DNA from 3 places in the Actinoallomurus sp. NPDC050550 genome. Region 3 is predicted to be linked to each of the others. Evidence: riboswitches for the same ligand, from Rfam matches in the RefSeq annotation. Region 3 holds a riboswitch; each other region holds the start of a gene.
The links. Region 3 has a riboswitch for cyclic di-AMP ahead of AB0I04_RS00650 (NlpC/P60 family protein). Riboswitches for the same ligand answer to the same signal wherever they lie in the genome.
Positions count from the first base shown of each region.

Region 1: it holds a riboswitch for cyclic di-AMP, as region 3 does, so the genes downstream of both, AB0I04_RS30400 (NlpC/P60 family protein) here and AB0I04_RS00650 (NlpC/P60 family protein) in region 3, are expected to answer to the same signal.
Region 2: it holds a riboswitch for cyclic di-AMP, as region 3 does, so the genes downstream of both, AB0I04_RS02480 (NlpC/P60 family protein) here and AB0I04_RS00650 (NlpC/P60 family protein) in region 3, are expected to answer to the same signal.

Region 1 covers NZ_JBFAJC010000025.1:60,913-71,259, forward strand. Annotated here, with positions in the region: gene AB0I04_RS30385 (sugar phosphate isomerase/epimerase family protein) at 1-782, shown strand, start outside; gene AB0I04_RS30390 (PQQ-dependent sugar dehydrogenase) at 947-3,019, shown strand; gene AB0I04_RS30395 (hypothetical protein) at 3,143-4,177, shown strand; gene AB0I04_RS30400 (NlpC/P60 family protein) at 4,244-5,269, opposite strand; cyclic di-AMP (ydaO/yuaA leader) riboswitch at 5,278-5,415, opposite strand; gene AB0I04_RS30405 (AbrB family transcriptional regulator) at 5,573-6,754, opposite strand; gene AB0I04_RS30410 (permease) at 6,988-8,172, opposite strand; gene AB0I04_RS30415 (alpha/beta fold hydrolase) at 8,318-9,097, opposite strand; gene AB0I04_RS30420 (MFS transporter) at 9,118-10,347, opposite strand, start outside.
Region 2 covers NZ_JBFAJC010000002.1:34,965-45,311, forward strand. Annotated here, with positions in the region: gene AB0I04_RS02440 (c-type cytochrome) at 1-450, shown strand, start outside; gene AB0I04_RS02445 (Rieske 2Fe-2S domain-containing protein) at 443-1,540, shown strand; gene AB0I04_RS02450 (ubiquinol-cytochrome c reductase cytochrome b subunit) at 1,590-3,242, shown strand; gene AB0I04_RS02455 (Lrp/AsnC ligand binding domain-containing protein) at 3,364-3,651, opposite strand; gene AB0I04_RS02460 (rhomboid family intramembrane serine protease) at 3,759-4,508, opposite strand; gene AB0I04_RS02465 (DEDD exonuclease domain-containing protein) at 4,517-6,268, opposite strand; gene AB0I04_RS02470 (NYN domain-containing protein) at 6,538-7,782, shown strand; gene AB0I04_RS02475 (hypothetical protein) at 8,005-8,196, shown strand; cyclic di-AMP (ydaO/yuaA leader) riboswitch at 8,382-8,513, shown strand; gene AB0I04_RS02480 (NlpC/P60 family protein) at 8,571-9,581, shown strand; gene AB0I04_RS02485 (NlpC/P60 family protein) at 9,616-10,347, shown strand, end outside.
Region 3 covers NZ_JBFAJC010000001.1:129,246-139,592, forward strand. Annotated here, with positions in the region: partial or broken gene tnpA (IS200/IS605 family transposase) at 1-120, shown strand, start outside; gene AB0I04_RS00640 (hypothetical protein) at 260-1,588, opposite strand; gene AB0I04_RS00645 (class II 3-deoxy-7-phosphoheptulonate synthase) at 1,765-3,105, shown strand; gene AB0I04_RS00650 (NlpC/P60 family protein) at 3,377-4,504, opposite strand; cyclic di-AMP (ydaO/yuaA leader) riboswitch at 4,509-4,674, opposite strand; gene AB0I04_RS00655 (CHAP domain-containing protein) at 4,905-5,891, opposite strand; cyclic di-AMP (ydaO/yuaA leader) riboswitch at 5,890-6,039, opposite strand; gene AB0I04_RS00660 (hypothetical protein) at 6,314-7,690, opposite strand; gene AB0I04_RS00665 (glycoside hydrolase family 64 protein) at 7,979-9,169, shown strand; gene AB0I04_RS00670 (SDR family NAD(P)-dependent oxidoreductase) at 9,529-10,293, shown strand.

The DNA of each region.
Region 1 (10,347 bases), on a different contig from region 3:
AGTGGACGACGCGGTACTGGCCACTTCCGGACCTCGTCGCGGGTTGCGTCGCCGCCGGGGTCACCGGCGTCGGGCTCTGGCGCGAACCGGCCGCCGAGTACGGCCTGGCCCGTACGGCCAGGTTGGTCCGCGACGCCGGGCTGACCGTCACGTCGCTGTGCCGTGGCGGGTTCTTCCAGCTCCCGGACGCGATCGCCGACAACCGGCAGGCCATTGAGGAGGCCGCCGAGCTGGGCGCGCCCTCTCTCGCGCTGGTGAGCGGCGGGCTGCCCGAGGGCTCCCGGGACCTCGACGGCGCGCGGGCGCGGGTGGCCGAGGCGCTCGCCGAGCTCGCCCCGTACGCCGGGCGGTACGGCGTGCGGCTGGCGCTCGAGCCGCTGCATCCCATGTACTGCTCCGACCGGTGCGTGGTGTCGACCCTCGACCAGGCCCTCGACCTCGCCGCGTCGCATCCCGCCGACCAGGTCGGCGTCATGGTCGACACCTATCACCTGTGGTGGGACCCGGGCGCGTACGCCGCCATCGCGCGGGCCGGGGCGGAGGACCGGATCGCGCTGTTCCAGGTCGCCGACTGGGTCACCCCGCTGCCCGAGGGCGTCCTGACCGGGCGCGGCATGCTCGGGGACGGCTGCGTCGAACTGCGCCGGTTCCGTATGGCCGTGGACGAGGCCGGCTACACGGGGCCGATCGAAGTGGAGATCTTCAACGAGGGGCTGTGGGCGATGCCCGGAACCGACGCCCTGTCCCTCTGCCTCGACCGCTTCGCCGAGCACGTCACCTGACATTCTTCGACCTCGCGCGTCACCGCATCCTCCGTCCGAACCGCCCCAGACCCCCCGGAGGAAACATCGGATCTCTGACCCTTGACGCTCGATCCAACCTCATCTACGTTCGGGAAAGCGCTTCCAGAAAGCGCTTTCAGTCCCACGACCCCATGGGTGGCAGGATGACGAAGCTCAGATGGTGCCTTCTGACCGTCGTCGCTGTTCTCGCGGCCCTCATCATGCCGCAGACAGCAGCGCAAGCCGATGATCTACAACCCGTCAAAGACCCGATCCCCGAACGCCCGATAACCTCCGACCTGGGCCTGGTCCTCCAGGAGTACGCCCAGTTCCCGAAGTCCGACCCGGTCCCCGCGCCCGTCGACCCCCGCCTGATGCGCACGAACCGGATCAACTACATCGGTGAGGTTCCGGACGGCTCCGGCCGCATGTACGTGCCGGACCTCAACGGCAACATGTACATCGTCCGGAACGGCCAGCCGCACGTCTACCTCGACGTCAAGGCGGCCTTCCAACCGTACTTCTTCTCCGGGCGCGGCCTGGGCCAGGGCTTCGGCATCGTCGCCTTCGACCCTGATTTCAAGAAGAACGGCAAGTTCTACACCGTCCACAGCGAGCTGGCCTCCAGCACGACGAAGGTGCCGGACCTGACGCCGCAGCCGAACACCATCTACCACGGTGTCATCGACGAGTGGACGGCCGACGACCCGTCGGCGGACACCTTCCACGGCACTCACCGGGAGGTCCTCCGGCTCGGCTTCGCCGGACAGATCCACGGCATCCAGGAGATCGGGTTCAACCCGAACGCCCGGCCGGGGTCGAAGGACTACGGCAAGCTGTACGTCGCCGCCGGTGACGGCGGGCAGGGCCAGGCCGCGGGCAACAACGACCCGCAGAACCTCGGGGTTCCGCAGGGCAAGCTCCTGCGCATCGACCCGCACGGCAACAACAGCGCCAACGGCAAGTACGGCATCCCGGCCGACAACCCGTTCGTCGGCAAGCCCGGCGACCTCGGCGAGATCTACGCCTACGGCTTCCGCGACCCGCACCGCTTCGGCTGGGACACCGGCGGCAGCCACCAGCTGTTCCTCGGCCACATCGGTGAGCACACCATCGAGGGCGTCTGGGACATCCGGGCCGGCGACAACGCCGGCTGGCCGAACCGCGAGGGCCCGTTCAGCTTCGTGAAGAACGACCGCTGCGACCTGTACACGCTGCCCGCGGACGACGCGAAGTACGGCTACGACTACCCGGTGGCCGCCTACGACCACGACCCGCCGGCCGGCTGGAACTGCTCCAGCGACATCGGCAAGGCGATCTCCGGCGGCTACGTCTACCGCGGCCACAAGCTGCCCGAGCTGTACGGCAAGTACATCTTCGGCGACCTGGTCGACGGCAGCGTCTACTACACCGAGCAGAGCCAGATGCGCCGCGGCGGGCCGCGGGCACCGATCCACCAGCTGCAGACGTTCGACACGAACGGCAACCGGCTGACGATGCAGCAGTTCGCCGGCGACAAGCGGGTCGACCTCCGCTTCGGCCGCGACAGCCACGGCGAGCTCTACATGCTTTCCAAGGCGAACGGCAAGATCTGGAAGGTCGTCGGCACGCGTCACTTCGCCTCGGGTCCGGTCGGCCACACCCACGTGGGCGGCACGGCGGGCGCCAAGAACTGGGCGCCGGTCACCCCGTCGAAGTGGAAGTTCGAGGGCAACCAGGTGATCCTGGCCGAGGCCGGCGTGCAGCGGCCCGGCCCGCGCCGCCCGTTCGAGTACGCGGTCCTCACCAAGGGCCCGAAGTTCGGCACGGAGCGGATCGACGCGGACGTGCGGATCGACACCCCGACGGACATCAGCAACCGCGATGTGATCATCGTGTTCGGCTACCAATCGGACACGCAGTTCTACTACGCGCATCTGTCGCAGAGCAACGACATCTACCCGCACAACGGGATCTTCGTTGTGAACAACGCCGACCGGCTGCGGATCGAGGACCAGTGGGATCCGCTGCGGTCGCGCGGCGCCGATCCGTCGATCACCGACATGAACTGGCACCACGTGACGATCATCCGGCACGTGGACACCGGTGAGATCGCGGTGTACCTCGATCACTCGAAGAACCCGCGGATGACGGCGGTCGACAAGACCTTCGCGTCCGGTCGGGTCGGGTTCGGGTCGTTCGACAACATCGGCCGGGTCCGCAACTTCCAGGTCACCGGCACTGCGGTAGGCGACTGATCCCGGGCTCGGGCCGCCGTCCGTCCGGTCCGGCGGCGGACGCGGCCCGGGCCCCACTGCCTCCCGGCGGTCACCGCCTCAGAGCGGTGGCCGCCGGGACTCCATACGCACGTGGAGGGAACGATGACAGATCTCAGCGAGGCGGCGGTCGCCCGCCGCCGGCGGCCCGTACGATCCCGGCGCCTCGGCGCGGCCCTCGTGGCCGCCGTACTGTGCGCGCCGCTCACCGCGGCCGCGAGCGCGGCCCAGGCGGACGCCGGCACGACGTCGGCCCTGGCCCGGGGCCACCACGGAGACGGGAAGGTGCTGCCGAGCCTGCGCCCGAACCTGGTCGCCTACTACGACTTCGAGCACCCCGTACGGGGCAACCCCGCGCAGGAGCGCGACCAGGGGTCGTCCGGTACGACCATCAACCTGATCAACGGTGGCGGCGCCATGCGGGTCCGGGACAGCGCCTACCCCGGCGCCGGGCACGCGCTCCAGACCCAGCAGATCAACCCCACGACGTTCGGCAATGACGACTGGAAGGGCGGGATCTACTCCACGACCGGAGTGCCGACCCTCCACGCGTTCAACCACACCACGGCGATCTCGATCATGGGCTGGTTCAAGACGACCGGTCCGAACCCGAGCCCCAACACCAACACCCCGGACCCGTCGGACTACTTCGGCGCCGTCGCGCTGACGGGTGTGCTCAGCGGAGACTCGCAGGGCCACAACGTACGAGGTCTGCTCGAGATCATCGACGTGTCGGGGACCAAGCGCCTGGTCGCCCTCGGCCGTCGCGTCGACGGCAGCAGCTCTCAGACGTTCGCCGCGAACGAGGACTGGCACAGCATCCTGCCGATCGGCAAGTGGGTCTTCCTCGCCGCGTCGTTCGACTACGACCACGGCACCATGAAGCTGTACAAGAACGGCAAGCCGATCGACGGCTTCTACGTGCTGTCGGGCGACCCCTGGGGGGTCGGAACACCCGGCACGCACTACACCTCCGCGACCGACCCGCGCGGCATAAAGATCGGCGGGGGCTACCCGCAGAACACGCAGGAGGACAACCCCTGCAACTGCCGGTTCGACAGCCTGATGTACCTCAATCGGGTCGTCACCGACAAGGAGGTCTGGCAGCAGTACAGCCGGGCCGTCTCAGGCCGGCACTGACCACCATCCCCCGCCAGAACCGCGCGGTGAGCCTTCCCCCGAGGGCTCACCGCGCGGTTTGCGTCGTCAGGGACGGCCGAAGCCGACGAGATGACCCTGCCAGTAGCCGGCGACCGAGCTGATCATCACGTTCTCGCCCGTGCGGGGAGCGTGGATGAAGCGGCCGCTGTCGACCATCATCCCGACGTGCCCCAGCCCGTCGAGGAAGATGAGGTCGCCGGGCTGCACGTCGCTCTGCGCGACGTGGTGGACCGCGTTGTACTGGTCGGGGACGACCCGGGGGATGCTGACCCCGGCCGCCCGCCAGGACATCATCGTGAGACCGGAGCAGTCGTACCCCTCCGGGCCGGTGCCACCGGAGATGTAGGGCTTGCCGAGCTGCGCGTAGGCGTAGTTCAGGGCCGCGCGTGCCGAGCCGGACGCCGGACCGGTGTACGAACCGCCGATCTTGCCCTTCGGAGCGGTAGTGGCCTGGCCGAGCTTCTTCAGGAGGGCCTTCTGCTTGGCGATGGCCTGGTTGACCGCGGTCTTCTGCGCCTTGAGCTTCGCGACCTTCTGCTGGACCTCCTGGGTCGTGCCCTGCGCCTCGGCCTGGTCACGGCGGAGCCGCTGGGTCGACGCGAGGAACGCGGTGAGCTCCTGACCACGGCTGCTGGCCAGGTGCGTGAAGGTCGACATCTGGTCGAGCGCCGCGTCCGGGTTCTTGGAGGCCAGGACGGCGGTGGCCGGGTCGGACGTGCCGGTCTTGTACTGGTCGGCGGCGAGCTGCACGACCCGCCCGTGCAGTTGGTTGTACCGGACCTGCTCGGCCGCTGTCTCGGCGTTGACCGACTTGAGCCGCTTCTTGGCGGCGTCGAGCTCGGTCTGCGCCTTGTTGCACTGGTCAACGATCTTGTCGACCTTCGCGTTGAGCTTGTCCAGCTCCTTCTGCGCGGAGGCCGCCGACGGCTTGGCGGGCGCGGCGTGCGCGGTGCCGACCGTCGTCAGTGAGACCGCCACCGTGAGCGACACGGCCGCGCAGGCGCGGAGCGATCGCCGCATCCGCGAGCGCTCGGTGGCGCGCGCGTTCGTCAGGGGGTGGGAAGGCGCCACAGAAGTCCTACTCCTCTCCTTGCCGCCTTCCGGGTCAGCGATCGAGGCTCGGGCCGGAGCCACCCTGCCGGAACCTCATCGGTTCTGGACGCGCCTCGACGACTGTGGATTCCCGGGTTCCCAAGGGGATTCGGCGGACGGCTGTGCTTCCTGTGAAGCCGGGGGCAGCCGGGCTTTCCGTAGTTTAGAGGTGATCAGGCGCCTTTTGCCAATCAATGTTTCGTTAACCTTTTGCGACGTTGACGTTCATTGACCGGCCGCTACGGACAATGTGCCGCCCGTATGCCGGGTGAATAGGGAACGTCAACGGACGTTCGAGGGCGTCTCGTCCGGCGGAGCGCATCGCCGGCTCCGGGTGAACGACAGGCGGACCAGCACGGGCGCCAGCGTGACGACGGCGAAGAGCCGCATGCTCTGCACGCTCGATACCAGTCCGACGTCGGCGTTGGTCGCGACCGAGGTGGCGAGGACCGCGTTGATCCCGCCGGGCGTTGTCGCGAGGTAGGCGTCGGCGTACGACAGGTTCGTCAGGCGGGCCAGCAGCCACGCGAGTACGGCCGAGACGAGGCTGATGACGACCGTTCCGCCCACCATCCAGGGGAGGAGCCGGCGCGCGTGCCGGAGGGAGTCCCGGCGGAACCGCAGCCCGATCTCCAGACCGATGCAGGTGAACACGAGCGTCTGCAGCAGCCCGGCCGGCCGGAATCCATGGACCGCTCCGGAGAAGGTCGCCACGACGGTCACCAACATCGGACCGAGCACCATCGGCGCCGGCAGCCGCAGGCGCCGCCCCACCTGGACGCCCAGGACCGCCACGGCGCACAGCACCAGGAGCCCGGCCGGCTGATGGGCCCCGGCCACCAAATGCAGCATCTGCGGGCTGACCGGCGAGTGCGGCTCGGCCGACCCGGCGCCCCCGTGCAGCAGGGGCCCGGACAGGGGGACGACCACCGGGGCGGTCACCGCGATCATGGCGACCCGGGAGTACTGGGCGATCGCGACGAGCCGGGTGTCGGCCCCGAGCTCGTCCGCGGCGGCCAGCATGGCCGCCGCGCCGCCCGGCACCGTGGCCAGCGTCGCCGTCGGCCGGTCGAGCAGACCGGTCCGCTCGATCCGCCGGGCGATCCCCACGCTGAGCAGGACCGTCACGACGGTCACGACGGTGAGCGGGAGCATCGCCGGCGCGGCCGCCCGCAGCGCCGCCGGCTGGATGTAGCCGCCCATCAACACTCCGGCCATGGCCTGGGATATGCGGTACGCCGGGCGCGGGAAGGTGGCGGTGACCAGCCCGGACAGCGCGAGGACCATGCCCACGAGCAGCCCGGCGAGCATGTACGGCCCCGGCACCCCCGCCGCGTGCGCTCCCGCGCCGGCCAGGAAGGCGGTGACGACGACGGCGCACCAGCTCCAGGCCGACAGCGGGCGTCTCACCCGGGCGTTCGGCGAGCCGGCCGTTCCGGACGGCCGGGCCCGTACCTTCCCCATAGACACCACATGGTCACTGTGTCCGTCGACGCGGCCGGTGATGGTTATGGCGGCGAACGCAATGGCCAATGAAGATGTCGCTCTAGGCCAAGGCCAGCCCGCTTACACCGTGTTCCGTCTCAAAACCGTGCGGCGTTACGACGCTTATTCGACGGTAAATGTCCCTATCTCGGTTGTCGCGAGGTTCGGGCCTCTTGGTGTGTTGCGTCCCGACGCGGGAAGGTGAGGCGCGCTCACTGGTGACGGTCATGGGCCGCATGGCCCTGGTCGTGGCCGGCGTGCTCGGTGTCGGGGGAGCCGCCCATCATCTTCAGCATCGGGATGCCGCCGGTCCGGACGAAGCGGGTCAGCAGGACGGCGGTGAGGACGAGGAAGGCGATGTTGAGCCAGGTCGTGTAGTTCCAGGACACGCCCGCCTCCATCACGACCGCATGGCGCTTGCCGGGAATGAGGCCGGTCACGCCGAAGATCAGCTCGACGAGAAAGCCGGCGATCACCATGGCCGCGTAGAAGGTGCCGGTGATGAACAGGGCCATCCGGGTGCCGTAGTACTTCCGGTAGATCACGATGATCGGCAGGATGATCAGGTCGGCGAAGATGAACGCGACGACACCGCCGAAGCTGATGCCGCCGTTCCACAGCACCGCGGCCAGCGGGACGTTGCCGATCGAGCACACGAAGCTGATCACCGCGACGAGCGGTCCGACCAGTGGTCCCCAGATCTTCGCGGCGAGCGGGTGGTCGACGAGGAAGAAGTGCTGCCAGAACGAGTCGGGCACCCACGCCGCGATCGCCCCCGCGATCAGCAGCCCGATGACGAGGTCGCGCAGGATCGCCGCCCACTCCATGACGAACACGTGCGCCACCGACGTGAAACCCTCGCCGGACAGGAGCCGCTGCCAGAACGAGCCCTGCCGCTGGACGGACATGTCCATCGCCGCGTGGCCCTCCATCGAGCCGGCGACGCCGCGTTCGGCCTGCTCACGGGCTGCGCGCAGCAGCCGTTCGCGCAGGAACAGCCGGAACAGCACCGCCAGGACCACGATCATGATCGGTCCGCCGATGAACTCGGCGGCGGTGAACCGCCAGCCCATGAGCAACGCCAGGATGATGCCGAGCTCGATCACGAGGTTGGTCGAGGCGATCTCGAACGTCATCGCCGCGACGAAGCTCGCGCCCTTGCGGAACAGCGAGCGTGCCAGCGCGACCGCCGCGTACGAGCACGACGACGACGCGACGCCCAGACCGGTGGAGATCGCGAGCGTACGAGGCCGCCCGTCGCCGAGCAGCCGCACGACCGTCGACCGCCGCACCACCGCCTGGACGATCGCCGACAGCAGGAATCCCAGAATCAACGCCCAGAGGATCTCCCAGGTCATCGACCCGGCGATCGCCAACGCGTGACCGATCGCTCCCATGCTCGCCCTCTCTCCGTCCGAGGTCACGACTCTCCAGACCCTATACCCGTGGGGGGTTTATCTCCATATAGGGCGCGGCACTGACCGTGATTTCGGACGTACCACGCCTCCGGCCGGATATGCGCGTGGCCTGCCGGGCAGCGGGTCAGCGGTACGGGCTCGACAACAGGAGGGACGCCACGCGTTCCGGGTCGTCGGGCATGGGAACGTGGCCGCAGCCGGGCAGGATGACGTGCCAGGCCGCGGGGAGGATCTCCCGCGCGCGGAGCGCCTGCCGCGGCGGCAGCAACCGGTCGTCGCGGCCCCAGCCGATCGTGACGGGCACGCGCGGCCGCGGATCGGGGGCGAACCGGTAGTGGCGCGTGTAGGGCAGCGTGGCGGGAAGGGCGGCCGACGCCGCGAACGCCTCGGCGGCGGCGCGGGCGTCGGCCGGGGACAGCCGGGCCGGGTGACCGTAGTACGGGCGGAAGAGCAGCAGCCGGACGGCCGCGATGCTCGCGAGCGTGGGCCCGATCGGCCCGGACAGGCGAGCGAGCCCCCTGCTGAGCCGCAGGGACGCCATCGTGGAGCGGATCTCCCGGGTGTTCCAGAAACCGATCGGCGACAGCGCCACCGCCGAGGCGACCTCTCCGGTACGGGCCAGTTCCAAGGCGATCGCGCCGCCGAGGGAGTTGCCCGCGACGTGGGGGCGGTCGAGGCCGAGCGCCCCGATCGCCTCCCGCACCGCGCCGACGTACCCGGCGACGTCGTAGCGCGCGCCGGCCGGCAGCGACGGCGACTCCCCGTGCCCCGGCAGGTCGAGGGCGATCACCTCCCGTTTTTCGGAGAGAAGGTCGCGGACCGGACGCCAGGTCCGGCGATCGAGCCCCACTCCGTGCAGGAGCACGAGCGGCGGGCCCGTGCCGGAACGGTCGTGCGCGAGCATGGGAGTCCTCTCGGGAGGGTTCAGTGAGCGTGTGGCATGCCGGTCGACCGGGGCCTGCCGGGCGGGACGAGCCACAGCGCGAGCACCGCGGCGATCGCGGCCGCGACGGCGAACACCGCGTACGCGTCGGTGAACCCGCCGACCGCGGGGACGGCGGACAGGCCGGCCGCGGCGACCGTGGAGGCGACGGCGACGCCGACGGCGGCGCCCAGCTCGTGGAACGTATTGATCACACCGGAGGCGAGCCCGGCCTCCTCGTGCGTCACGTGGGCCAGCGCGGAGCTCGTCGCGGCGACGAAGACCGGCCCGACTCCCACGGTCGCGATGACGATCCCCGGGAGCAGCCCGGTGAAGACGCTGGCGTGCCCCGAGAGCCCCGTGAGCAGCCCGGTCCCGAGGGCGATCAGGCCGAGGCCGCCGACCGCGACCGGCCGGGTGCCGATCGTGCCGACCAGCCGTCCGCCCAGGTGCGCGCCCAGCCCGGTCCCGAGGGCCGCGGGCAGGAAGAGCAGGCCCGTCTCCAGAGCCCCGATGTGCCGGGCGTGCTGCAGGTACTGCGAGCCGAGGAAGAACATCGAGATCAACAGGCCGGAGGCGACGAGCATCAGGAACGCGCCCGCGGCGACCGGGCGGCGGGCGAGCATGCCCACGTGCATCAGCGGGTGCCGTATGGTCCGTTCGACGAGTGCGAAGACCGCGTAGAGCACGACCGCGGCGGCCAGTGGCACCAGCGTGCCGGTGGCGGACCAGCCGGCGTCACCGGCGTGGATCATCCCGTAGATGAAGGAGGCCGTCGCGGCGGTGACCGTGAGGGCGCCGAGCACGTCGAGCCGCCGCGCGCCGCCGGAGCCCTGGGCGGGGACGGTGGCTGGGAGGGCGGCCAGTACGGCCACGCCGACCGGGACGTTGACGAAGAACGCCCAGCGCCAGCCGGGCCCGGCGGTGAGCACGCCGCCGGCCAGCACGCCTGCCGCGAACCCGATGCCGCCGAGTGAGGCCCACACACTCAGCGCCTTGGTGCGCTCGGCGCCGTGGAAGGTGGTGGTGATGGTCGACAACGCGGCGGGGGACAGCAGCGCCGCGCCGACTCCTTGGGCGATGCGGCCGCCGAGCAGGGACGCCTCGCTCTGCGCGAGACCCGTGGCCAGCGAGGCCACCGTGAAGACCACCAGCCCGGCCAGCATCATCCGGCGGCCGCCGAAGGCGTCGGCGAGTCGACCGCCCAGGAGCATCAGGCCGCCGAAGAACAG
Region 2 (10,347 bases), on a different contig from region 3:
GCGTACATCGCCTCTCTCGGCGGCGGCCCCGAGGTCCCGTCGAAGGACCAGGTCAACCCGGACACCGGCGATGCGGCCATGGGCGGGAGGCTCTTCCGGGCCAACTGCGCGCAGTGTCACAACTTCGCCGGTTCGGGCGGCGCGCTGACCGGAGGCAAGTACGCTCCGCCGCTGACCAAGGCGACGCCCCAGCAGATCTACGAGGCCATGCTCACCGGTCCGCAGGCGATGCCGGTCTTCAACGACACGACGCTGACGCCCGAGCAGAAGCGCGCCATCATCGCGTACGTCACCCAGACCCGCGCCGAGCCCAACCCGGGCGGCAACGGCCTCGGCCGCGTCGGCCCGGTGGCCGAAGGCCTCGTCGGCTGGCTGGTCGGACTCGGACTGATCATCATCGCGGCCATGTGGATCACCGCCAGGAAGCCCAAGAAGAAGCACAATGTCTGATACCAACGACACCCACGGCGCGCCCTCCGAAGAGGAGGAGCGCACGCCCAAGCGCGTCATCGGCACGCCGCCGCAGGTGCAGAACCATGACCTGCTGCCGTCCGCGGAGACGGGCGGGGAGAGCGGCCACGACCAGTACGTGCTCGACCCGGCCAAGGCGCGCAGGGCCGAGCGCACGGTCGCGTTCTTCTTCACGCTGACGTTCCTCGCGGGCGTCGCGTTCATCGTCTTCTACGCCGTCTGGCCGGGCCACGTCGGCAACGACGACATCGACCGCGCGATGCACTCGAACTACGCGCTGGGCACCGCGCTGACGGTGATCTTCCTCGGCCTCGCGGTCGGCATGACGATCTGGGTCCGTCATCTGATGACGACCAAGGAGATCATCCAGGAGCGGCACGAGCTGTCCTCCCCGCAGGAGGACCGGCAGGTCTTCAACCAGTACTTCATGGAGGGCACCGAGGAGAGCGGCCTCACCAAGCGGCCGCTCCTGCGGCGCACCCTGCTGCTGGCCTCCGCCCCGCTGGGCCTGATCCCGGTGATCCTGCTGCGCGACATGGGCCCGCTCCCGGAGAAGAAGCTCCGCCACACCATGTGGAAGAAGGGCACCCGGCTCATCGTCGACGGCACCGGCCAGCCGCTGAAGCCGTCCGACTTCAACTCGCCGGGCGGCATCATCACCGTCATCCCGGAAGTCCCCAAGGACAAGGATCACCCGGACGGCGAGCCCACTCTCGACGAGCTGGCCAAGGCCACGGTCGTGCTGATCAACGTCCCGGAGGACCAGCTCAAGGTCAAGAAGGGCCGGGAGAACTGGAACGTCGGCGGGATCATCGCCTACTCCAAGATCTGCACGCACGTCGGCTGCCCGGCCGCGCTGTACGAGCAGACGACGCACCACATCCTGTGCCCGTGTCACCAGTCGACCTTCGACGCGCTCGACGCCGCTAAGGTGATCTTCGGCCCGGCGGCCCGGCCGCTGCCGCAGCTGCCCATCGGCGTCGACTCCGAGGGCTATCTGATCGCGACGAGTGACTTCCACGAGCCGGTCGGACCCAGCTTCTGGGAGCGGGGGAGGCCCAAGGCATGACAACACTCATCGGCGACCGACTCGGTGAGCGAGGATCGGTGAGCGACCAATGACGACACAGGCACCCCCGAAGGCGGTCGACGCCCCAATCGGCTGGCTCGACGAGCGCTTCGGCACCGTGGGATTCCTCCGCGGCAAGATGAAGAAGGTCTTCCCCGACCACTGGTCGTTCATGCTGGGGGAGATCGCGCTCTACTCCTTCATCATCCTGCTGGCGACCGGCACGTTCCTGACGCTGTGGTTCAAGCCCAGCATGTCGGAGGTCGTGTACCAGGGTCACTACATGAAGCTGTACGGCGTCAAGATGAGCGAGGCGTACAGCTCGACGCTGAACATCAGCTTCGACGTTCGCGGCGGTCTGCTCATGCGGCAGATCCACCACTGGGCCGCGGTCATGTTCGTGGCCTCGCTCACGGTGCACATGCTGCGCGTCTTCTTCACCGGCGCGTACCGCAAGCCGCGTGAGGTCAACTGGCTGATCGGCCTGGGTCTGTTCACCCTCGCCCTGCTGGAGGGTCTGTTCGGCTACTCGCTGCCGGACGACCTGCTGTCCGGCACGGGTCTGCGGATCACCCAGGGCGTCCTGCAGTCGATCCCGCTGGTCGGCACGTACCTGTTCTACTTCGCGTTCGGCGGCGACTTCCCCGGCCACGACTTCATCCCGCGCCTCTACACGGTGCACGTGCTGCTGATCCCCGGCATCCTGCTGGCGCTGGTCGGCGCGCACTTCATGATCCTGTGGCACCAGGGGCACACGCAGTTCCCCGGCAAGAACCGCGAGGAGAAGAGCGTCCTCGGCAAGCCGTTCTACCCGGTGTTCATGATCAAGGCTGGTGCCTTCTTCATGTTCACCTTCATGGTCATCGCGCTGCTCGGGACGTTCGCCCAGATCAACCCGATCTGGCTGTTCGGCCCGTACACGCCCGACTCGATCACGGCGGGCTCACAGCCGGACTTCTACATGGGCTTCCTCGAGGGCGCGCTGCGCATCATGCCCAACTGGGAGACCAACCTGTGGGGTCACACGGTCTCGTGGAACGTCCTCGTTCCCGCGCTCGTGCCGCTGGGCCTGATCATGACCGGCGCGGCGCTGTGGCCGTTCATCGAGCAGTGGGCGACCGGTGACAAGCGGATCCACCACATCGCCGACCGTCCGCGCAACGCCCCGTTCCGTACGGCCGTGGGCATGACCGCGGTCACGTTCTACGGGCTGCTGTGGCTGGGCGGCGGCAACGACGTCATCGCCGACAAGTTCCACGTGTCCCTGTACGCGACGACGTGGTTCTTCCGGTTCGCGGTCTTCATCGGGCCCACCATCGCGTTCTTCGTCACCAAGCGGCTCTGCCTGGGTCTGCAGCGCAAGGACGCGGACATCGCGCACCACGGCGTGGAGTCCGGCATCATCAAGCGGCTGCCGAGTGGCGAGTTCATCGAGGTGCACGAGCCGGCCGGCGAGGAGCAGAGGGCCGTCCTCACGGGCAAGGTCCCGCTGCCCGAGCTGACGCTGGAGGAAGAGGACGAGAACGGCGTACCGGCGCCGTCGGCGCGCAGCCCGCTGGGCAAGCTGCGCAAGGGCCTCAACCGCGCCCTCACCGAGGACGAGGTGTCCGTCAACGGCCACGACGAGGGTCACGACGACGCGGGTTCGCACCACGACGCAGAGGTCGAGCCCGGCGACAGCAAGGCGATCAGCCGCCACTGACGGTCGCCGTCCCACGTGATCGGCCCGCCACCCAGGATCCGGGTGGCGGGCCGATTCGCGTTAGCGACAGGGGCGGCCTGGGGTACGTTCGCCGACGTCCCAGGGCCAGGGGAGGCGGTCGTCAGTCCGCGTCGGGCAGGCCGAGCGCGAAGGCGGCCTCCAGGTCGTGCTGGGAGTACGTGCGGAAGGCGATGTGGGTCTCGGTGTGCGTCACGCCGGAGACCTTGTTGAGGGCGCCGGGGATGACGTCCGCGATCTGCTCGTACTGGCGCACGCGCACGAGCGCGACCAGGTCGAACTCACCGGTCACGGAGTAGACCTCGCTCACTCCGTCGAGCCCGGCGATGGTCTCGGCGACCTCCGGGATGCGCGAGACGTCGGCCTTGATGAGCACGATGGCGGTGATCACGGAATGCCTCCTGCGGTGGTTGCGCGCGGCGTGGTGTCGCCCCGTCGCACAGACTAGTGGAGGCCGTTCGACGCGATCATGGGCGGGCGTATGCGCCGCCGATGGAACTATTGCCAGCTGAGGGCGGCCGACTTGCGGGCGACGGTGCCGCGCCGGACGAGCAGGCCGACGATCATTCCGGCGACGAAGCCGTAGATGTGCGCGACGTACGCGGTCTGGCTCTGGCTGTCGCCGAGGCTGAGCCACTGGAATACGAAGAACTGGGCGAGCAGCGCCCACGAGGGCAGCCGGAACGGGAAGATCGACAGGATCAGCGCGATCGTCCGCGACCGGGGGTAGAGCACCAGGTGCGAGCCGAGCACCCCGGCGATGGCGCCGGACGCCCCGACGAGCGGGGTGTACGAGTCGGGGTAGGTGATCGCGAAGCCGTACGCCGCGATGTAGCCGACGAGGAGATAGAAGACCAGGAACCGGAGCCGTCCGAGACGGTCCTCGGTCGCCGCGCCGAAGATGAACAGGTAGACCATGTTGCCGAGGATGTGGGCGACGCCGCCGTGCAGGAACATCGACGACAGCGCCGACAGCCACGGCCGCTTGTGGTACGGCTTCGGGTGGCAGGCCGCGGCGACCTCCTCCGGCACCGGGTTCGCCCGGTCGGAGAGCAGCTCGTTCGGGACCGCGCCGTACTTCAGCAGAAACGTCACCTGCGCGCACTTGCGCTGCTCCACGCTCTGGTCGTGGTGCCCGATCGAGGCGATCGGCGACAGCAGGAAGACGACGACGTTGGCGGCGATCAGGAAGTAGGTGACCAGGGGCGCGCGCCGCGTCGGCTGGTTGTCGTACAGCGGCAGCGCCACACCTGCTCCTATCGCATCGGCCGACCGGCGCGGTCAACCTTACGGGAATCGGGGCCCTGAACGGCATTTTCGATCCACCGGCGGACGCTTTCGGCGCCGTGGGGCGGGCAGGTCCATGTGCCGTCGACCTCGACCAGGCGCACGCCCGGGGAATCCAGCCAGCGCAGGACGCACTCCATCTCCTCGGCGGAGGCCCGTGGGGTCGCCCCGATGCCGGGGCGGACGGTCTCGGCGGTGGCGACGAGCGCCTCGACGTACGGGACGGGGTGGGCGTTCGGCGGGACGGTGCCGGCGGCCGCGAGCCGGCCGTGGCGGACGACGTGCAGCTCCCAGCCGCCGTCGAAGGCCGGGCGGGCCGCGACCAGCTGTGCGAGCCCGGCCAGGGCCGACAGGCGCTGGCAGCGGGCGGCGCCGCGGACGAAGGCGGCCAGCCGGTCGCGCTGGACGGCGGCCTCCTCGTAACGCAGCTCGGCGGAGAGCCGGTCGATGCGGGCCCGCGCGGCGGCGACGACCGGCCGGACGTCGCCCTCCAGGATCGTGCGGGCGAGGGACGCGTGCCGCACGTACTCCTCCGGCGGCTGGCGGCCCTCGCACGGCGCGCCGCAGCGCCCGAGCTCGCCCAGCGCACAGGTCGCGGCGCGGCCGCTCTCGATGAGCCGCAGGGTGAGCCGCTGGGTGCACTGGCGGAGGGGGACGGCGTCGTGCACGGCGGCGCGCGCCTCCTCGGCCGTGCGGACGCTGCCGAACGGGCCGAGGTAGGTGGCGCCGTCGTCGCGCACCTCCCGGACGATGGACAGCCGGGAGAACACCTCGGCGGTGAGCTTCAGCCAGACCGCCCGCTCCGGGTGGCGCGACCGCCGGTTGTAGCGCGGCTTGTGCGCCGCGATGAGCCGCAGCTCGCGGACCTCCGCCTCGAGCGGGCTGGCGCACACGATGGTCCGGACCCGGTCGGCGATCCCGATCATCTCGCGGACGTGGCGGCGGGTCTCCGACGCGGTGAAGTACGAGGTGACGCGGCTGCGCAGCCGGCCGCTCTTGCCGACGTAGAGGACCTCGCCGCGGGCGTCCTCGAAGAGGTAGACGCCGGGTGCGGCGGGCACGCCGTCGGCCAGGTGGCGCTTGCTGCGCTGCTCGGGCGTCGGCGCGCGGGTGAACCCGGTCAGCTCCTCCAGGGTGTCGACGCCGAACGCGCCGGCGCGCTCCAGCAGCCCGTGCAGGACGTCGACGGTGGCCTGCGCGTCTCTGAGTGCGCGGTGGCAGGGCTCGACGGTGGTCCGGAAGAAGCGGGCGAGGGTGGCGAGCTTGCAGTTGGGGACCTCGTCGCGGGTGAGGAGGCGGCGTGCGAGGTCGGCGGTGTCCACGACCGCCGGCGTCGGCCAGGGACGCTCCTGCGCGGCGCAGGCGGCCTTCAGGAAGCCGATGTCGAACGGCGCGTTGTGCGCGACCAGCACGGTGCCCCTGGCGAACTCCAGGAACGAGGGCAGGACCTCGCCGATCGGGGGAGCGGCCACCACCATCTGCTGCGTGATGCCGGTGATCACCGAGATGAACGGGGGGATCGGCATCCCCGGGTCGACCAGCGTGGCGAACTCGCCGACGACCTCGCCGCCGCACACCTTGACCGCGCCGATCTCGGTGATCGCGTCCTCCTTGGCCGAGCCCCCGGTGGTCTCGAGGTCGACGACGACGAAGGTGACGCCGGCCAAGGGGGTGCCGAGGTCATCGAGGGTGCCCTGCACGGCAGGGCCGACGGAGGCCATGGCGGCACCGTACGCGCGGCGACCGACAAACCCCTCGACGGACCGGTGCCGGATACTGCGGGGTATTCGTCGAGGGGATTGCGGACCGAAGGTCGCCGGGGCGTCTACGCTGGGCAGCGACGGCGACACGGAGCCCGGTGCACGCGTCCCGCACCAGCCCCACCCGCTCGACTCGTGAGGAGTAGATCATCGACACCGGCCCGGGCGAACACCTCGATCAGCCGCTCCCCGAAGCGGTCCGGCAGCGCGTCGTCGAGGCCGCGGCCGACGTGATCGGCGCGCTCCGGCCCGACGAGATACCCCTACCGCTCCGGCGCGTCGCCCGGTTCGAGCCGCGCCGCCGGGCCCGGCTCGCCGCCACCCTCATCGCGACCCAGCTCGAGGACGACACCGCCTTCCGCGAGCGCGTCGCCGACGTCGTACGAGAGAGCGAACCCGTGCTGGGCGAGGCGATCCTGGCGGGGACGGTGCCCCCGGCCGCCGACCCCGTCACCGTCGCCGCCCTCGCCTACCTACTCCGCCCTGCCGGCTGGGCGGAGCGGGTCGATACCGCGCGCCGCGACCTCGAGCAGTCGGCGACGGCGGCCGAGGAGGCGAAGGTCATCCGGCAGGTGGCCGAGCTGCGCGAGCAGATCGCCGCCGCGAAGGCCACCCGCTCCGAGGAGGCCGACCGGCTCCGCGCGGAGCTGCGCGACCTCCGCGGCGAGAACGCCGAGCTCCGCAAACGCCTGCACGAAGCCCGGGGCAAGGCCAAACGCGAGCACGCGCGCGCGGAGGACCTCGACCGCCGCCTCGGCGAGGAGCGCACGGCCGCGTCCGTCGCGGCGGCCACCGCCGAGGCCGAGCTGCGCCGGCTGCGCAGCCGCCTGTCCCACGCCGAGTCGTCCGCGGAGAACGCCCGGCGCGCCGCCCGGGAGGGCCGCAACGTCGACGAGGCCCGGCTGCGCGTCCTCCTGGACGCCCTCACCGACGCCGCCAAGGGCCTCCGCGACGAGATCGCGCTGCCTCCCGGCATCACCCGGCCCGCCGACAGCGTCGGGGGCATCACGCCGACCCGCCCCGGGCACCGCACACTGCCCGGGCGCGCCCTCGCCGACAGCGACCCCGCACTCCTCGACCAGCTGCTCACCCTCCCGCAGGTCCACCTCATCGTCGACGGATACAACGTCACCAAGACCGGCTACGGCGACCTGCCACTGGCCGACCAGCGGACCCGCCTGGTGTCGGGCCTGGGCGTGCTGCACGCCCAGACCAAGGCGGAGGTGACGTGCGTGTTCGACGGCGCGGAGCTGAACGCCCCGGTCGCCGTCCAGGCGCCCCGCGGCGTCCGCGTGCTGTTCAGCGCGCCGGGCCAGACCGCCGACGAGCTCATCGCCCAGCTCGTACGCGCGGAGCCCAGCGGGCGCGCCGTCGTGGTCATCTCCTCCGACCAGGAGGTCTGCGACTCCGCCCGGCGGGCCGACGCCCGGCCGGCTCCCTCATCCCTCCTCCTGCGCCGCCTCGGCCGCACCTGACGGCCTTTCGGTTCCTCGGTCAGCCTCGTTGCCTCGGCCGCCCGCTCCGCTCGCTGCGTCGTCCTCGCTGTGCCTTCTGGTCGCTCGGTCCTCCTCACTCGCTACGCGGGTGGCCTCGTGCCTCGGCCGCCCACTCCGCTCGCTGCGTCGTCCTCGCTCCGGGCCCTTTTGTCGGTGGGTCCTCTTAACGTCTCGTCATGACGAAGACACGAGGAGGAATTCGTGCTCATCGACTGCGAGAAGTGTGAGGTACGCAACGTCGGCTGCGACGATTGCGTCGTTTCCGCCATGCCGCTGATCCCGGCGTCGGGCCTGAAGATCGGGCCGCTGGAACGTCGGGCGCTGGGAGTTCTCGCCGCCGAGGGGCTCGTCCCGCCCCTGCGGATGACGATCTCCATCGACCGCGCATCGTGACGATTCGCGCGCACAGTGTTGCGTGAATGATATGAATTGCTAGAATTCCAGGAGAAGCGGTTGTTACCAGCGTGAGACTTGACTAGTCTCACGCGCTGAGCCGCTCGCTGGTTCGTCGCCCCCCAGGCGACGGCGACGGCCACCGCCGAGTCGTCACGTTCGGTGAGGTCGCCCGTAGTTCGGGCGCCAGCCTCTCACCGACACGACGAGCCGGGGAACCAGGTTTCCGGGGTGAATCGGAGCGCCACACGCTCCGTAGGGCGCCTTCCACGCCCGAATCCGTCAGCTAACCCGGTAGGCGGTCAGTGGGAGAGGGGCGTGCCGCAATCGTGGCAACACAGCGCAGTGCCGACGGCTCAGCCGTCGGATGGTCGGTGAGTGGCGGCATCGGCGGTCGCGTCCTGGCCACCCTGTGCATCGCCGCTTCGGCGGCCCTGGTTCTGCCCGTCGGCACGGCGGAGGCGAAGCCGAAGCAGACGCTGAGCCAGGCGAAGGCCAAGCTGACCAAGCTGAACTCACAGGCCGACCAGCAGGACAACGTCTACAACAAGGCCAAGTCCCAGTGGGAGGCGGCCGACAAGCGACTCAAGGCGCTGAACGCCTCGGTCAAGCAGCAGCGGCAGTCCTGGGCGGACCTGCGGGTCCGCGTCGCGCAGATGGCCGCGTCGCAGTACAAGAACGGCGGGAACGACGCGGACATCCCCACCCTGGTGTCGGCCAAGGACCCACAGTCCGTCCTCGACCAGATGTCGGCGTTCGCGCAGGTGTCGAAGAACCGCTCCACCGAGCTCACCCAGTTCCTGAACGCCGCGCAACTGCTGCAGCGGCAGGAGTCGCAGGCCAAGCAGGCCGAGACCGATCTGGCGCAGAAGAAGAACGCCGCACTCGCCGGCAAGAAGAACATCGAGAAGACGATCGAGCAGCAGAAGGCCCTGATCAAGAAGCTGGGCCCCGCTGCCGACACCGGTGGCGGCGGTGACGACAGCGGTCCGATGCCGAGCAACTGCGGCGGCGGCTACACGGGATCGGCGACCGGCAAGGCGCGCACCGTGCTGGTGTGGGCCTACAGCAAGTGCGGCACCCCGTACCTCTACGGCGGCAATGGCCCGCGCTACGACTGCTCCGGCTTCACGATGGCGGCCTACGCTGCGGCCGGTGTGAGCATCCCGCGCGTCGTCCCCGACCAGTACAACGCGACCAGCCGGGTCTCGCGGGCCAACCTGTCGCCCGGCGACCTGGTCTTCTTCGACAACCTCGGGCACGTCGGCATCTACGTCGGCGGCGGCAAGTTCATCCACTCGCCGCACACCGGGTCGTGGGTGAAGATCGACAGCCTGAGCAACGTCTGGTACAGCTCGCACTACGTCGGCGCGGGCGCGCTCTAAGGACACGATCACCATGGCCAAGGAGCGTACGATCATGTCCAGAACCGCGCGATGGTCCGTCACGACCGCCGGGTTCATCGCCGCCGCCGGGCTGTCCCTGCCCGCCGTTCCGGCGCACGCCGACCCCGCCTCCTCACTGGGCGGGGCGAAGAAGCAGCTGGCGAAGCTCAACGACCAGGTCGACCAGCTCGGCAACCAGTACAACAAGACCAAGGCGGACTACAAGGCCGCTCAGGGCCGGGTCAACGCCCTGGCCAAGTCGGTGCAGGCCGAGCGCAAGACGTTCCAGGCGCTGCGGCTGCGGGTCGCCCAGCTGGCCGTCGACGCCTACAAGACCGGGGACAACGGCTCGATCCCCCAGCTGCTCGGCTCGAAGGACCCGGACGCCGTGCTCTCGCAGATGTCGGCGTTCACGCAGATCGCGCACAACCGTTCGGCGGAGTTCCAGCAGTACCTCGCCTCCGCCCAGCGGCTGGAGCGGGAGCAGGCGCTGCGCGTGCAGGCGGCCCAGCAGCTCAAGACGAAGAAGACCCAGCTCGAGCAGCAGAAGTCGCAGGCCGACGCGGCCGTCAAGAAGCAGCTGAAACTGATCGCCAAGCTCGGCGGCAACATCGACCCCGGCAGCTCCAAGGAGAACTGCTCGATCCTCGCCTCGGGCAAGGCGGAGATCGTGCTGAAGTTCGCCTGTGCCCAGCTCGGCAAGCCGTACGTCTTCGGTGGGTCGGGCCCGAACGTCTGGGACTGCTCCGGGCTGACGATGGTGGCC
Region 3 (10,347 bases):
GTCCGCCGCTACCCGTGGGACGGCCACTTCTGGCCCGGCTCCTACTTCGCAGGCAGCTGTGGAGGAGCACCCCTCACCGCCATCCGCCAATACATCGAAAACCAGCAGCGACCCACCTGAGGCGATCACGTGCGGGGAAAGCACGCTCGCGCCCTAGCCCCGGTTCCTTCAGGGCCGAGTCGTTGACATCTTGCGGATGAGCTTAGGCCCCAGCACCAGCAGGTGCTGGGGCCGTACATCAATTCCTGCTATCTCTGACCTAACCCTTGCGGATGAGGACGATCGGGGTCTGCTCGTCCTCGTTGCCGGCCGGGTTGTCGGACAGGACGTTCTCGACCCACTTGCGGTCGACGCCCTTGGACGCCCCGACGACCCACGCGCCGGTGAGGTGGTTGGCGTCGACGACGCAGACGTGGCAGCCGAGCGCCGCGGACAGGTCCTCGGACAGCTTGTCCGGGCGGCCCGGGCCGAACAGCAGGTGGTGGTCGTGCGGCGGAAGCGCCGCCGCCACGTCGTCGATCATCGCCGCGCCGGGGCCCGCGACACGGTAGAACCAGCCGCGCTTGCCCACCAGCTTGCCGGCCGCGCCCGCGGCGGCGCCCAGGATGACCTTCGTCCGGCCCGCCTCGAGGATCGCGCCCTGCATGCCCGCCGGGCTGTGCAGCGGGCCGATCTTGCCGACGAACTTGCTCAGCTGCTTGGCCATGCCCTCCGGCGTGATCAGCTCCAGCGGGATCATGCGGCCCTGGCCGGCCGACGCCGGGCTCTCCGACAGCGCGAGGATGTCGTCCGGCTGCAGCATGCCCTGCGTGGCCTCCTGGATGATCGGGAGGATGCCGGTGCGCAGCGTGATCATCTTGGTCTTGATCGGGACGCGGCGGGCGCCGACCGCGCGCTCGTCGACCGGCGGGATGTTCGGCGCCTTCTCCGGCGGCGTCTCGCCGAAGTGCTGGTGCAGCATCTGCCGGATCTGCTGGTTGCGCGCGTAGATCGACGCGCCGGTCTGCAGGATGTCGCGGGCGCCCGCCGGGTCGCCGGCCTCCAGCCGGAGCGAGGCGAGAAGGGTGTAGTCCGAGGCGTACACCAGGTAGTCGGGGGCGAGCGCGATCAGCTCCGTCTGGTACTTCAGCGCGCGCGGCTTGTCACCGCGGTCCACCGCCCACTTCGACAGGCGCTTGAGCGCGTGCCGCCGCAGCTGGGAGTCGTTGACCACCGACTCGAGGAGCGTCTCGGCGTCGTCGACCCACCCGCCGTCCTTGAGGACGTCGGCCAGCGTCAGGGCGTACCACGGGATCGTCGGGTACTTCTCGCGCGCCTGCCGGACGATCTGCGAGGCCCGGCCGTAGTCGCCACGCCACTTGTAGACCTCGGCCAGCGCCGCCGTCGCGAACCGCGTGTCACCGCCGGCCGCGATGGCCTGCCCGGCGATCTGCTCGGCCTTCCGGTCGTCACGCTCATTGGTGAGGACAAGCCAGGACAGCAGGGACAGACCGTCGCCGTCGAGATCCGCTCGCTTCTGCTCGAGGAGCTGCTGGGCCTCCTCCGGCTTGCGGAGCCAGATGTCATAGGCGCGGCTGTTCGTGCTCATTGTCAGAACCTCATGCGTCGTCGGCGATCTGCGGGATCGGCCCATCATCGCAGAGTTTCGTGGCGGCCGACGCGGCGGTCGCGTGGCACCGAGCTCGTCATAGTGGGGGAGAGATGGACGAAGCAGGGGGGAATACGCAGGTTGTATGACCCGGGCTTGTCGCCTGCTCGATACCCTTGGGTCTCGTGGACCTCCTCGATTCATGGCGCGATCTTCCGGCCGCGCAGCAGCCCGACTGGCCCGACTCCACGCGCGTCCGCGACGTCGCGGACCAGCTGTCCAAGCTCCCGCCGCTGGTGTTCGCGGGCGAGTGCGATCAGCTCAAGGCACACCTGGGTGCCGTGGCGCGCGGTGAGGCGTTCGTGCTGCAGGGCGGCGACTGTGCCGAGACGTTCTCCGGCGCGACCGCCGACGACGTGCGCAACAAGCTGAAGACCCTGCTGCAGATGGCCGTCGTGCTGACCTACGCCGGGAGCGTCCCGGTCGTCAAGATCGGCCGGATGGCGGGCCAGTTCGCCAAGCCGCGTTCCAAGCCGGTCGAGGTGCGCGACGGCGTCGAGCTGCCCGCCTACCGGGGCGACATGGTCAACGGGTTCGACTTCACCCCGGAGGCCCGGGTGCCGAACCCGGAGCGCCTCCTGCGCGCCTACCACGCCGCGGCCGTGACGCTGAACCTCACCCGCGCCTTCACCCAGGGCGGCTACGCCGACCTGCGCCAGGTCCACGCCTGGAACCACGACTTCGTCGCCGAGAGCCCTGCCGGCCAGCGGTACGAACGGCTGGCCGGGGAGATCGACCGGGCACTGGCGTTCATGCACGCCTGCGGAGCGGACCCGGAGGAGTTCCACCGGGTCGAGGTCTACTCCAGCCACGAAGCGCTCCTGCTGGACTACGAACGCGCCCTGACCCGCATCGACTCGCGGTCCGGGCTGCCGTACGACGTCTCCGCGCACTTCCTGTGGATCGGCGAGCGCACCCGGCAGCTCGACGGCGCGCACGTGGACTTCATGCGCCACATCCGCAACCCCATCGGCGTGAAGCTCGGGCCGACCACGACCGCCGAGGACGCCCTCGCGCTCATCGACCTGCTCGACCCCGACCGGGAGCCCGGGCGGCTCACGTTCGTCACCCGCATGGGCGCCGAACGGATCCGCGACCACCTCCCCGCCCTGGTGGAGAAGGTCACCGCGAGCGGTGCCCAGGTCGCCTGGATCTGCGACCCGATGCACGGCAACACCTTCGAGGCGGAGAGCGGGTACAAGACCCGCCGGTTCGACGACGTGATGGACGAGGTCGCCGGCTTCTTCGAGGTGCACCGGGCGCTCGGCACCCACCCGGGCGGCGTGCACATCGAGTTCACCGGCGACGACGTCACCGAGTGCGTCGGCGGCGGCCACGACATCGTCGAGGACGACCTCCACCAGCGGTACGAGACCGCCTGCGACCCCCGGCTCAACCGCGGCCAGGCGCTCGACCTCGCGTTCATGGTCGCCGAGATGTACCGCATCGGGAAGTAGCGCGACTGATCCGCCCGGATCGTACGGCCGCCGAGACCCTCCGCATCGCGAGGTAGCGGAAGCGATCCGTCCGGGGCCGTACGGTCACCAGCGACCCTCCGTATCGCGAGGTAGTGGGAGCGATCGGTCCAGGGCCGTACGGTCACCAGCGACCCTCCGCATCGCGAGGTAGCGGAAGCGATCGGTCCAGGGCCGTACGGTCGCACGGGTCCACCGCATCGGGAAGTGACCGCCTGAGACGCGAGCGCCCCGCCCCGAGGGGCGGCGGCCGTCATACGACGCGGACGGCGCCGGCGAACGGGCGGGTCGACAGGTCCGCGACGCGGACGCGGTCGCCGGTGTGCGGCGCGTGGATGAACTTCCCGTCGCCGATGTACATCCCCATGTGGTGGATGTCGGAGTAGAAGAACACCAGGTCGCCGGGCTCGAGCTGGTCCCGGGAGACGTGGACGCCGGCGTTCCACTGGTCGCCGCCGTAGTGCGGCAGGTTGACGCCGACCTGCTTGTAGGCCCACATGGTCAGGCCGGAGCAGTCGAATCCCCGGCCGGGCGCCGCGCCGCCCCAGACGTACGGCACGCCGAGCTGCGACAGCGCGGCCCGTACGGCGCCGACCGCCTTGCCGGGGCCGCCGGGGATGGGGGGCACCTTCTCGCCCTTGCCGGCGCGCTCGACGGCGTCGCGCAGCAGCGGCTTGCGGACCTTCTCCAGGTCGTGCTTGATGGCCGCGCGCTGCTGGGCGAGCTGGACCCTGAGCCGGGCCGCCTGCGCGGCGCGTTCCCGGGCGTCCTGGCCGGTCCACTGGGCGTTCTGGATGGCCTGGGTCAGCTGCCGGATCTCGGTGTCGTCCTGCTGCGTGAAGTAGTGCAGGGTGGCGGCCCGGTCGAGGACGGCGCGCGGGTCGGAGGCGGCGAGGAGGGCGGGGGTGTCGTCGTTGCTGCCGCTCATGTAGCGCATCGCGACGAACCGGCCGACCTTGTGCTGGATGGCCTTGAGCGCCTGTGCGGCCCGGGCCGAGGTCTGGCCGGCGACGACGGCCGCCCGCTGGGCCTGCCCCAGGCGTACCTTGAGGCCGTTGTACTGCTCGGTGAGCTGCTCCAGCTGGTTGTTCAGCTGGTCGGCGCGCTGGCGGAGCGCGTCGATGCGGGCATCGGGCCGGGCGGTGTCCGCCAGTGCGGGCGACGCGAACCCGGCGACGACGAGGGCCAAGGCCGCGGCGGCCGTACGGCGGGCTGTGGTCTTCGAGGGGCGGCGCGGGTCCGGTGCGGAGGCCGCAGCGGCCGTGTGACGGCCTGTGGCCTTCTGAGGGTCGTGCGTGGGGGTCACGGCGGCCGTACGGCGGGCCGTGCCCTTCCCGGGATGATGGGGATCGCGACTGTCCGCAGGGTGCGATGACGCCATCCAGTGCTCCTCTCCTCAAGCCGCCTACCGGGTTAGCTGACGGGTTCGGACGGAAGAGAAGCCCTACCGCGCACCGTCGGTGACGGGCGCGGATTCACCCCGGATGCGAAGGCGCGGAGCTGCCCCGTGGCTTCGCGAGTGGGTCCCCGGTTCCCCGGCGCGTCGGCTGACGCGACGGGCGATTCGGCGGTCCGGCCGTCTCTCGGCCGGTGACGACTCGCTGGAGATTAACGGATAGTGACGGGGCGGCCAACGGGAACATGCGGAGATGGCCCGGGGGATCGGAGGATGGTCACTCTGGGTGATGCGGAGGCTGGTCCTTTGCGCCTAGACGCACGCGGTCCCCGCCCCTCCGGATCGGGAGGAAACGGGGACCGGCGTGACGTTCGGACGCGCTCGCTCAGGAGAGGACGGACTCGGACTCGGAGCTGTTCTGGGCCACCGCCGCGTGCAGGGTGTTCCAGAACGCCAGCTCGACGTCCTCCTCCAGCTCGGAGATCTTGCCCCAGAACTCCTTGTCCTCGGCCATCGCGGCGGCCTCGGCGGACAGGACGGGCATGACCATGGTGCCGGCGTCGGCGGCATCCAGGTCGGCCACGCTGACCTCGGCGGGCAGCTCGACCGGCATGCGGTGGTGCTTGCCGCGCTTGCGGACCCGGACGTTCGGCGCCGCGACGGGCACCTTGACCTTCGACTTGCCGACGGCCAGGGCCACCGTGCCGAACAGGACGACGGCGAGCAGCCCGGTGAGGGCGGCCTGCTGGTCCGGCAGGGAGGTCGGCGCGGGCGCCGGGTCGTGCGACGCGACCGTGTGCGTGTCGACCTGGGCCGGGGTGTCCTGGCCGATCTCCTTGACCGCGGGCGTGGGCGCGGCGTGCTTGGGAGCGTACTTCTGGTCGGTCTGGACCGTCTGCGCGGGGGCGGCCTTCACCTTCACCTTGGAGGGGTAGCCGAACCCGACGACCTGGCTGATGTCCCGGGTGGCGCGCAGCAGCGCGTTGTTGTGGTTGGCCTCGATCGTGTGCAGCGTGTGGCCGTCGACGCGCTCGACGATGCCGACGTGCTCGATGTCGCCGATGCTCTTGCCACCCGACCAGGAGAAGAAGACGATCGCGCCGGGCTCGGCCTTGTGGCCCCAGGCGTGGTGCTTCTTGAACCACTCGGCGTGGTCGGGAGTGGAGGCGAACTGCCCGGTCCAGTCCTCGACGCCGGCCTTGTTGGCCGCCCACGCGAGGAACATGTCACACCAAGGAGCGTCGGTGTAGGAGGAGTCCTTGTCGACATGCTTGCCGTACCAGTCGCCGAACTTCGTGTAACCGTCGGCTTTCTCGTGGTAGCCGAGCTGGCTCTTGGCGACCTCTAGCAGTTTCTGACCTATCGAATCCATATCTCCCCTTAGGCCGCCTACCGGGTTAGCTGACGGGTTCGGACCAGAGAGGAGCCCTACCGTGCGTGACGGATTCACCCCGAGGGACAGATGGGTCCCCGGCTCCCGCGCCGCTGGCTGCGTCGACGGGATTAGGCGGTCGGCCTGCAACCCCCTGGTTGGAGGTTGGTCACAGCCCGATCTCGGCGAAATCTAGCCGAACTCTCGCAACTACGGCAACGCGTTCGGAAACGAAAGTCTGGCATCACTTGCTCACCGAGCGTAGCTGCGTGTGCCGCCCGCCGACCGGGTAACGCCTGAAAAGGTGCTCTCACGTGCGGCGCAGCCATTCGAGGGCGCCGTGCGACGGCGTCGAGAAAAGCCGAGTGCCGTGCTCGCCACCCGGAAAAAGTGACGAACACGGCACTCAGGCCGACGCTTCCTCAGTGGAAGTCGGGGTGCAGGATGTCGATCCCGCGGGTGTTGTCCGCGACGTAGACGTATCCGTCGTGCCAGTACGGCGCCCACGACATTGCGTCCGCGGGCCGGAAGTAGGCCACCTGCTTCGGATGCGCCGGGTCCCGCACGTCGAGGAAGCGGGTGCCCTGCGAGTAGAAGGACTGGACGAGGACGTCGTGGTGCACGGAGAAGTAGTGGGCCGAGCAGTCGTCGGTGTCCGTCCGGCTGCCCTCCTGGCCCGCCACGCTCCAGGTGCCGACCGTACGCAGGCGGAAGGGCTTGTCCGGAGTCGACCGCCAGCCCTCACCTCCGTACGAGCCGTGCAGCGAGGCGATCACGAGCCGGCCGTCGTCGGCGCAGCCGGGGTTGAACGCCTCCTCGGTGGCGTAGACGAGGTCGCCGCCGCCCGGCGCCTCGTGGGCGGTCGAGCCGACGGGCCGGAACGAGTTGTGCATGAACTTGGACGGCGCCGCCGCCTCGCTGATGCCGCCGCCCGCGTACGGCACCGGGTCCCAGGCGCGGGCCACGCGTACGGTCCGCTGGACGGGATCCCAGTGCCGCCCCTCGGTCCAGTAGCCGCGCACGCCGCCGCGTCCGGACGCCCACGTCACCCCGGCCGCGTCCACCTGGATGTCGTGGACGTAGTCCGTGGTCCCGTCGTTGCGGCCCAGTTCGATCGGCTGGGGGAACGTGCGCGGATGCCGCGGGTCCCGTACGTCGGTGACCCAGACCGGGCGGCCGCCCCAGTCGGCGGGCATCCAGTCGGCCTTGGCCGGGCCGCCCGTCCAGAGGTACCGGCAGTCGTCGACGCAGCTCGTCGTGTGCCCGGCGGGGATCTTCTCGTACGCGAGCTGTACCGGCTTGGCGGGGTCGGCCAGGCTCACGATGTAGACGCCGGACTCGCCGGTGTGCGTGTTGCCGTTGAAGGCGCGCGGGTCGCGCGCCATGAAGACCAGCTTGCGGTGCGGGTCGGCCTCGGTGTCCTCCGTCTCCCACATGCCCGGCATGGACAGCGTCCCGAGCGCCTTCGGCGCGGCCGGGTCGGTGACGTCATAGGTCTTCAGGCCGAACTGCCCGGAGACGTACATCACCTTCCGGTGCCCGTACGTCAGGAAGCCGAGGGAGATCGCGCCCTTGGCGTCGGGGAGGGTGGCCGCGAGGCGTACTCCCTTCACGGCGCTGGAGGGCGGCAGCGGGGCGGCGTGGATCTGATGTGCGATCACGTCCTGCTGGACGGCGGGCTGGGTCGTCTGGTTCTCGTCGTCGCCGCCGGGTGGGCAGGCGAGGGCGGGGCCGGCCATCGTGACCACGGCGGTCGCCGCGGCCAGGACGGACAGGGACAGGGTGCGCAGGGTTGTCACATCTCTCCTTGGGGCCGGGTGGGGAAGGAGCATGATCCGACCGGGACGCTATACAGCGCCGTCAAGAGGATCAAGGGCTCGGCGCGGCCACCGGGCTCGGCGGTGAGGTGCGCGGCCGGGTGGACGTCTCGCTCATCGTCGCCGTACGGCGATCCGCGTCGCGCTCGGAGCGCGGTCGTTCATCGCACCATTAACCGATCCTGAAGCGGGCCTTAAGCGCCTGTCGCCGCGGTTCCCCGGCCGCTTCGCTGGACACCTGACGCGGTCGTCACCGAAGAAGGGGAATTCGTGAACAGCAGGATGATCGGCAGAAGGTCGTTTCTTGCGTCCGGCGCAGTCCTCGGCGCCGCGGCGCTTGCCACGGGGTGTGCCCCCGCCACCCGGGCCCGGCGGACCTCGGCGACGGCGGGCGGCCTGCCGCTGACCGTCGTGAACCGGACGGGGCGGTACGCCAGCGGGTCGATCTTCATGTACATCGTCGGCGTCGACCCGGCGACCGGGACCCAGGGGCACGTGACGGCGGACGGCAGGTTCGTGCCGTGCGCGTCGTCGGACAACGGGTCCGGCGGCAACACCGACTACGCGATCCCGCTGCAGGGCTCGGGAGACACGACGGTCGCCCTCCCGAAGATGTCCGGCCGGGTCTACTTCTCGCTCGGCGACCGCCTGCGGCTGAAGGTCGTCGCCGACGGCAACGGCAAACCGGCCCTGCAGTATCCGGCGGGCTGGGTGAAGACCGACCCGAACTACGGGATCCTGCACGACTGGATCGAGTTCACCTACAACGACGCCGGCATGTTCTGCAACACCACGATGGTCGACATGTTCAGCGTCCCGCTCGCCATCCGGCTCGCGGGAGCGCGCACGCAGACCACCGGCACCCTCGTCGACGGCGGCCGTGACCAGATCTTCGCCGCGGTGGCGAAGCAGCCGGAGTTCGCCCGGCTGGTCGTCGGGGACCGGATGCGCGTCATCGCGCCGGGTCACGGCATCGAGGCCGGGCTGTTCCCGGCGGACTACTACGACGCGTACATCGACGCGGTGTGGTCCAGGTACGGGGGGACGCCGCTGACGGTCCGGACCGACGCGGGCACGTTCACCGGGAAGGTCGCCGGGGACCGCCTGTCCTTCACCGGCGGAAGCCGGACGCCCGCGTCCATCGCCCGGCCCTCGACCCGCGACGTCCTCTTCTGCGACGGAGCGCTCGCGGCGCCCAACGACGGGGTCACGGGCCCGGTCGCCGCGATCCTCGGCGCGGCGTTCAACCGGTCGACGCTGCTGTCGGACGCGAGCCAGCCGGTCACGGACGCCGCCCGGTTCTACCGGGCATCGGCCATCAACCACTACGCGCAGGCGATGCACGCGGCGTCCCGGGACGGCGCGGCGTACGGCTTCGCCTTCGACGACGTGGCCGGCCACGCCTCCTACATCCAGGACAACGAGCCTACCTCGGCGACCGTGACGCTTACGCCGTTCTGAGCCGTGCCATGGTATTAATAATAAAATATGGTTAGTTATCGGGACTTTATGGCCGGAATCGGTCAGCGGTGCCCTGTGGACCGATCCATCCTCCGCGAGGGCGCCCGGGAACGGAGCCGCCGCCGAGGCGGCCCGCGCCCCGGACCGCCGACGGCGACGGGCCACGACGTCGGCGCAGGCCGCGCCGCCTGTCCCGGCGTCAGCCCGGCCCCGGTCCTCGGTCGTGCGAGGGTCGCCCGGTCCCGCCTCACCGCTCCCCGCTCCTACCCGCTGGGTACGTGTCAGCCCGGACGAGTGGCCGTTCGTCTTCCTGTTGAATCACGGGGGACGAGCGGGCCGGTGAGGGAGGGGCGACGGGCATGAGCGAGACGACGTCCGGGCGGTACGCCGGCCGGGTCGGCCTGGTGACCGGAGGAGCGTCCGGCATCGGCGCCGCGACCGCCCTCCGCCTGGCGGCGGAGGGCGCGGCGGTGCTGATCGTCGACGTGTCGCCGGCCGGCGAGGCCGTCGCGGCCCGCGTCCGGGAGTCCGGTGGCCGAGCGGCGTTCCTCGCCGGCGACGTCAGCCGGGAGGAGACCTGGGAGCGCGCCGCCCGTACGGCCGAGGAGTCGTTCGGCGCCGTCGACGTCCTGGTCAGCAACGCGTACGTCGTCGAGGTGGCGCCCGCGCACGCCATGTCGCCCGACTCCTGGCGCCGCCAGATCGACGTGTGCCTGACGGCGGCGTTCCTGGGCGCGCGACGGCTCCTGCCCGGCATCGCCGAGCGCCGCGGCGCCATGGTGATCACCTCGTCGGTGCACGCCCTCGTTGGGCTGCCCGGCCATCCGGCGTACGCGGCGGCGAAGGGCGGTCTCGTCGCGCTGACCCGGCAGCTCGCGGTGGAGTACGGCCCCACGGCGCGCGTCAACTGCGTCATCCCCGGCCCGATCATGACCGCCGCCTGGGACCGCGTGGCCGAGGCCGACCGGGCGAAGAGCGTCCAGGCCACCGTGCTCCAGCGGTTCGGCGAACCGGACGAGGTGGCCGCGGCGATCGCGTACCTCGCCTCGCCGGACGCCTCCTACGTCACCGGCACCGCCCTGACGGTGGACGGCGGCTGGAGCGTTACAAGGGACTCGGCGTGACGCGTGGCGCGGGGCGATCGCGGCCGGCGGATGACGGGGGCGTGGCGTGTGGTT